Regions from separate parts of the Erwinia rhapontici genome, predicted to be linked through region 2. Evidence: predicted binding sites of a transcription regulator. Region 2 holds the regulator's gene; the other holds the start of a gene.
The links. Region 2 encodes CRP, which controls carbon source genes, mostly activating them, when cyclic AMP is high. Its sites were predicted from a motif close to ATGTGANNNNNNTCACAT; they were not measured.

Region 1: the regulator CRP is predicted to act here: its motif matches at 2,267-2,284, upstream of yrbN (protein YrbN).

What each region holds. Positions count from the first base shown of each region.
Region 1 is NZ_CP085627.1:598,355-602,197, forward strand. Features, by position in the region: gene pnp (polyribonucleotide nucleotidyltransferase) at 1-1,172, shown strand, start outside; gene nlpI (lipoprotein NlpI) at 1,302-2,186, shown strand; gene yrbN (protein YrbN) at 2,297-2,347, shown strand; gene LJN55_RS02760 (DEAD/DEAH family ATP-dependent RNA helicase) at 2,364-3,843, shown strand, end outside.
Region 2 is NZ_CP085627.1:440,868-444,710, forward strand. Features, by position in the region: gene LJN55_RS01870 (YccS/YhfK family putative transporter) at 1-1,221, opposite strand, end outside; gene crp (cAMP-activated global transcriptional regulator CRP) at 1,279-1,911, opposite strand; gene LJN55_RS01880 (OsmC family protein) at 2,281-2,688, shown strand; gene LJN55_RS01885 (amidohydrolase) at 2,949-3,843, shown strand, end outside.

The DNA of each region.
Region 1 (3,843 bases), 160 kb from region 2:
ACATGATCCGTGGTCTGGATGTGCGTACCGGCGTTCTGCCACGTACTCATGGTTCAGCACTGTTCACCCGTGGTGAGACTCAGGCACTGGTTACCGCAACGCTGGGTACTGCCCGTGATGCGCAGAACCTTGACGAACTGATGGGCGAGCGTACTGACAACTTCCTGTTCCACTACAACTTCCCTCCGTACTCTGTCGGTGAAACCGGTATGGTCGGTTCGCCTAAGCGTCGTGAAATTGGTCACGGTCGTCTGGCGAAACGCGGTGTGCTGGCAGTGATGCCAAAAGGCGATGCGTTCCCGTACACCGTACGCGTTGTGTCTGAAATCACCGAATCTAACGGCTCGTCTTCAATGGCGTCCGTGTGTGGTGCTTCTCTGGCACTGATGGATGCTGGTGTACCCATCAAAGCGGCCGTAGCTGGTATCGCGATGGGTCTGGTAAAAGACAACGACAACTTTGTTGTTCTGTCTGACATTCTGGGCGACGAAGATCACCTGGGCGACATGGACTTCAAAGTAGCCGGTAGCCGTGAAGGTATCACCGCGCTGCAGATGGACATTAAAATTGAAGGTATCACCCGCGAAATCATGCAGGAAGCACTGAACCAGGCTAAGGGTGCGCGTCTGCATATCCTGAGCGTGATGGAACAGGCTATCAGCACTCCGCGTGGCGATATCTCTCAGTTTGCACCACGTATTCACACCATCAAGATCAGCGTTGATAAGATTAAAGACGTGATCGGTAAAGGTGGTTCTGTTATCCGTGCGCTGACCGAAGAAACTGGCACCACCATTGAAATCGAAGATGATGGTACCGTTAAAATCGCAGCGACCGACGGTGAGAAAGCGAAATTTGCTATCCGTCGTATCGAAGAAATCACCGCAGAAATCGAAGTGGGCCGTATCTACAACGGTAAAGTGACCCGTATCGTTGATTTCGGTGCCTTCGTCGCTATCGGTGGTGGTAAAGAAGGTCTGGTTCACATTTCTCAGATCGCTGATAAGCGTGTAGAGAAAGTGACTGACTACCTGCAGATGGGCCAGGAAGTGCCAGTGAAAGTACTGGAAGTTGACCGTCAGGGTCGCGTACGCCTGAGCATCAAAGAAGCCAGCGAACAGGCACAGCCTGAAGCTGAAGCTCCTGCAGCACCAGCACCTGAAGCAGAATAAAAGCATTACCATTGAGTCCTCTGCATCTTCGGATGCGGAGGATTGTTATAACGCGAGGGCGGGATGGCCTTGTGAACGGCAGGCGGATGACAGGATGCTCGTCCCTATGTTTGTTTTCGGGAGTGGTAAATGAAGCCATTTTTGCGCTGGTGTATTGTTGCGACAGCTTTGACGCTGGCAGGATGCAGCAACACCGATTGGCGTAAGAACGAAGTTTTGGCAGTTCCATTGCAGCCTACGCTGCAACAGGAAGTCATTCTCGCTCGTATGGAACAAATACTTGCCAGTCGGTCATTGACCGATGATGAACGCGCACAGCTGTTATATGAGCGCGGAGTGTTGTATGATAGTCTCGGTCTGAGAGCACTGGCGCGAAATGATTTTTCACAAGCGCTGTCTATCCGACCAGATATGCCCGAAGTATTCAATTACTTAGGCATATATTTAACGCAGGCAGGCAATTTTGATGCTGCCTATGAAGCGTTCGATTCTGTACTTGAGCTTGATCCAACTTACAATTATGCGCGTTTAAATCGAGGTATCGCTCTCTATTACGGCGGAAGATTTAAACTGGCGCAAGATGATCTGCTGGCGTTTTATCAAGACGATCCTAACGATCCCTTCCGCAGCCTGTGGCTGTATCTTACTGAACGTGAGATCAACGCAGACCAGGCCAAAGTTTCGCTCAAGCAGCGTTACGAAAAAGCGGTGAAGGAACAATGGGGATGGAATATTGTCGAGTTCTACCTGGGCGATATCAGCGAAAAAACGCTGATTGAACGGCTCCAGGCGGACGCAACGGATAACACCTCGCTCGCTGAACATCTCAGTGAAACCAACTTCTATTTAGGTAAGTACTACCTAAGTCTGGGGGAGAAGGACAACGCTCAAGCGTTGTTCAAGCTGACGGTCGCCAACAACGTTCACAACTTTGTTGAGCATCGATATGCATTGTTGGAGCTGGCGCTACTCGGCCAGACACAAGACGATTTATCAGAATCTGACCAGCAATAGCTGACGAACTTTTATTGCCCGAATTTTCGAAAAGTCATCATCTTAGCGGATGAGGGCCTTTTTGTTCGTCGAAACCACTAATTTGAGCCGGTTCACACTTTTTGATGAAAATGACTGAAAATTTTCACGACGAGTTATGTAGACTGGCCGCCGCAATCTAAGAGGCACGTGTACTACATGACTGATATCCAAACTACTTTTGCTGACCTTGGCCTGAACGCCGACCTCCTCGAATCACTGACCGGCATGGGCTACGTTAAGCCATCTCCAATCCAGCTTGAGTGTATTCCTCATCTGCTGGCTGGCCGTGATGTTCTGGGTATGGCACAGACCGGCAGTGGCAAAACTGCAGCATTCTCGCTGCCTTTATTACACAACATTGACCCTACCGTTAAAGCGCCACAGATTCTGGTGCTGGCACCGACCCGCGAACTGGCGGTTCAGGTTGCTGAAGCGATGACCGAATTCGCCAAACACATGCGCGGTCTGAACGTGGTGGCCCTTTACGGCGGCCAGCGTTACGACGTGCAGCTGCGTGCTCTGCGTCAGGGACCACAGGTTGTTGTGGGTACACCTGGCCGTTTGCTTGACCACCTGAAACGCGGCACGTTAGACCTGTCTAACCTGCGCGGTCTGGTGCTGGACGAAGCCGATGAAATGCTGCGTATGGGCTTCATCGAAGACGTTGAAACTATCATGGCTCAGATCCCAGACAATCATCAGACTGCTCTGTTCTCTGCTACCATGCCAGAAGCGATTCGCCGCATTACCAAACGCTTCATGAAAGATCCGCAGGAAGTGCGTATCCAGTCAAGCATGACGACACGTCCTGATATCAGCCAGAGCTACTGGACTGCCTATGGCCGTAAAACTGATGCACTGACTCGTTTCCTGGAATCTGAAGACTTTGATGCTGCAATCATCTTCGTGCGTACCAAAAGCGCTACGCTGGAAGTGGCTGAAGCGCTGGAGCGTAGCGGTTACAACAGTGCTGCACTGAATGGTGACATGAACCAGGCACTGCGTGAGCAGACGCTGGAGCGTCTGAAAGATGGTCGTCTGGACATCCTGATCGCGACTGACGTTGCTGCCCGTGGTCTGGACGTTGAGCGTATCAGCCTGGTTGTTAACTATGACATCCCGATGGACGCAGAATCTTACGTTCACCGTATCGGCCGTACCGGTCGTGCGGGTCGTGCGGGTCGTGCTCTGCTGTTCGTTGAGAACCGTGAGCGTCGCCTGCTGCGTAACATCGAACGCACCATGAAGCTGACTATTCCAGAAGTAGAACTGCCAAATGCAGAACTGCTGGGTGAACGTCGTCTGGCTAAGTTTGCTGCTAAAGTTCAGCAGCAGCTGGAAAGCAGCGATCTGGAGCAGTACCGTGCTCTGCTGGCTAAAATGCAGCCAGAAGAAGAGCTGGATATCGAAACACTGGCCGCCGCACTGCTGAAAATGGCTCAGGGCGAACGTCCACTGATCGTTCCAGCTGATGCACCACAGCGTCCACGCAGCCAGTTCCGTGACCGTGATGACAGCCGTGACAATCGCCGTGGTGACCGTCCGGACCGTGGTCCACGTGAACCACGCGAAGCTCGCAGTGGTGAAGCACGTGGTGATGCGCCGCGTCGTGAACGTCGTGATGTTGGCGATATGG
Region 2 (3,843 bases):
CCGAGTAGCGCTGTAACCGTTGAGGCTGACAAACATCACCGTCATCAGTATCCAGTAAGGCTTCGGCAGATTGAAGAACAGGGCCAGTGAACTGGCGAAGGTCAGCATGACTGCATAGCGTGCGGCGGTGCGCAGGGCAGAGGATTTCAGCGACAGATAACTCTTCAACGCAGGAAACAGCGGCAGGCGGCGCTGGCGGTCCGCCATCAGGTCGCGACGGTACAACGGGTGCTGGGTGCGTAGCACGCGGGCGATACGGCTGAAGTGATAATAGCAAAAGTTGCCAACCGGATTATCGGGGTGCTGACGGGATATTTTTTCCAGTGCCTGAAGCGGTTTTTCCATCGTGAAACGTTCAGGGAAGCGGTGATAGAGGATATCGTCAGCCAGTACCCGCAGGCGTGTGGCAATGGTCTGCGCATTCCAGCGGATCACCGCCTCGGCGTGGCTCTGCTCTACCAGCTTCTGTACTTCCTCGGGCTGATGCAGGCTGACGGCGATATGTTCCTGTAGATCGAGGGCGACCTGAAATGCGCGCGTCAGTCGCTGATAATGGTCGCGATTGGCGGCCAGCATATGCATTTGCTGGTAACAGGTGTTAATCAGATCGACGGCTTTCTGTTGGCGGACCAACAGGGGAGGCAGGGCGGTTTGGGGATCGGTCAACTGGGTTAGCAGACTGTATTTCGCTTCGCAGTAATCAGCCAGTTCATGATAGAGCAGACTGAGGGTTTCGCGCATCGGCTGCTCTTTCCACAGCCAGAACCAGAACCAGTTAAACGCGCCATACCAGACGGTACCGAGAATGAACAATAGCGGCGGCTGCCACATGGGCATGCGTCCGGCCAGACTGAGGGTGAAAATGGCGGCAATCAGCGATGCCGGTAGCAGACGACCGTGCAGCGGACTGATTTCACCGGTGACACCAAGCAGCAGTGACATGACCAGCAGGATCACGGGCAGTGGCACCTCTTCTGCCCCGGCGTACTGAATCAAAAAGCTACTGAAAGCAAACAGGCAACCGCCTACGATCAGACGTTTGAAGAAGCGTTTGTGTGGAGTATCAAGACCGGCATTGTTACAACAGGCGGGGACTAATGAGAACAGCAGGCCGTTTTGCAGGTTGCCGAGCATCCAGCCGATCGCCACGGGTAAACACAGCACCAGTGTTTGCCTGAGTGCGTAGTTAACTTCGGGGTGATAGATAATTCTCCGCCACATGAGCCACACCAAATAAAAACGGCGCGACTGGGCGTCGCGCCGTGGGTTCAGAGCCGGTTAACGTGTTCCGTAAACAACAATGGTTTTACCATGTGCTGAGATCAGGTTTTGATCTTCCAGCATTTTTAGAATACGACCCACCGTTTCGCGGGAGCAGCCGACGATCTGGCCGATCTCCTGACGGGTGATTTTGATCTGCATCCCATCCGGGTGCGTCATGGCATCCGGTTGTTTCGCCAGATTCAACAACGTTTGGGCAATGCGTCCGGTCACATCAAGGAAAGCTAAATTACCCACTTTCTCTGATGTGACTTGCAGGCGACGCGCCATCTGTGAAGACAGGCGCATCAGGATGTCAGGATTCACCTGAATCAACTGACGGAATTTTTTGTAGGAAATTTCAGCCACTTCACAGGCTGTTTTCGCACGTACCCATGCACTGCGCTCCTGACCTTCTTCAAAGAGGCCCAGCTCGCCAATGAAGTCGCCCTGATTGAGGTAGGAGAGGATCATCTCTTTGCCTTCTTCATCCTTGATTAACACCGCTACTGATCCTTTAACGATGTAATAGAGGGTTTCCGCCTTCTCACCCTGATGAATCAGAGTGCTTTTGGATGGATATTTGTGAATATGGCAATGTGACAGGAACCATTCGAGTGTAGGGTCTGTTTGCGGTTTGCCGAGAACCATTCGCTGTTATCCTCTGTTGTAATCGTGCCTAAATATACCCTGTATTCGGCGTGCTGCAGATGCGTTGCCGCTGGCCTGAAGCGCGAAATATTTTTGGGTATCAGGGGATGTATCCCTGCCAGGCGTTGAAATATTCAAGCGTTCCCATAGGGAAATTATACGGGCCTCTGTTAAGAGCATGGCTCGTGCTGTCGTCCCGTTTTTACCGTGCATTGTTATGCCAGTAAAATATTGCAGCTTCGTTTGTAGCACAGCTTTACAAGACTGTCTTCTGTTGTCTCGCTTCAGCATAGTTCGAAAAAGGCAACGTTGCCGTTTTTGTGAGTGCAGCGTACTCTGCGGTAACTGAATCAATGAGAGGATTTTGTGATGCAAGCACGAGTTAAGTGGGTTGAAGGGATGACGTTTTTGGGAGAATCCTCATCCGGCCATCAGATTTTGATGGATGGCACCGCGGGGGATAAAGCACCCAGCCCGATGGAGATGGTGCTGATGGCTGCCGGGGGATGCAGTGCGATTGATGTGGTGTCTATACTGCAGAAAGGCCGTCACGATGTCGCCGACTGTGAAGTTAAATTGACCTCGGAACGTCGTGAAGAGGCACCGCGTATTTTCACCCATATTAACCTGCACTTTATTGTCAGCGGCAAGGCGTTAACGGATAAAGCCGTTTCACGTGCGGTCGACCTCTCTGCGGAGAAATACTGCTCGGTGGCGATTATGCTGGGGAGCGCGGTGAAAATGACGCACAGCTATGAAGTGACAGATCTGACCTGAAGCTGGTTTCTTATGGGTAACGATGTTCGTTGTCGTTACCCACAGCTGACAGAACGTAGCGTACACATCCTGCTATTCCTCTCTCTACCCGCATTTCACGCCACGGCAGGCGAATAACATCAGCGGTATATTTCCCTCGTTCTACATTCCTTTCTTAATTTGCTGCAGGCTGGCGAAACAACAGCTGAATGTCCGGCGTTTGCCCATGATTCTCTGTTGCTGCCTGGTCTGCCGTTGTCAGATTTAATTAACCAGGAGTCATGATGACTATCGAGACGCTGATTCAGGATGTCACACCAAAGGTGCTGCAATGGCGGCGGCATATTCACGCGAATGCCGAACTCTCTTTCCACGAGCATGGCACCGCAGACTATGTTGCCGCTGAACTGGCAAAGTTTGGCCCATTAACACTTAGTCGCCCGACGCCAAATAGCGTACTGGCTGAACTTGAGGGGCCGCGTAGTGGTGACTGCATTGCCCTGAGGGCCGATATGGATGCGCTGCCTATTGAGGAGTTGAACAGTGAACCTTTCACTTCGCGCAATCGCGGTGTGATGCATGCCTGCGGGCATGATGCGCATACGGCAATGCTGATGGGGGCGGCATGGGTGTTGTGCCAGCAGCAGAGTAAGCTTGCCGGCAAAGTGCGCTTTATTTTCCAGCATGCGGAAGAAGTGCCGCCAGGCGGGGCCAGCGAGCTGATTAAGCTGGGCGTATTGAATGGTGTATCAATGATCTTCGGTCTGCATGTTTTCCCGGGACTGTCTACCGGCCAGGTGGCTGTGAAAGAGGGCGTCTTCAGCGCTGCCAGCGATAACTTCGACCTGACCCTGCAGGGAAAAGGCGCCCACGCAGCGATGCCGCAGGAGAGTATCGACCCGGTGACGCTGGGCGCAGGAGTGGTGCAGGCACTTCAGCAGATTGTCTCACGTCGTCTTGACCCTAACGAAGGTGCCGTACTGACGGTCGCGAGTTTTCAGGCTGACGGCGGCTATAACGTTATCCCTGACACGGCGCATCTGCGCGGCACGCTGCGCACGCTCAGCCAGAGTGCGCGTAACACTATCCCGCAGATGATGTCACAGCAGCTGGACGGAATGACGCAGGGAGCAGGGGCCAGCTACGTGCTGAAATGGACGCCGGGTTACACCACCG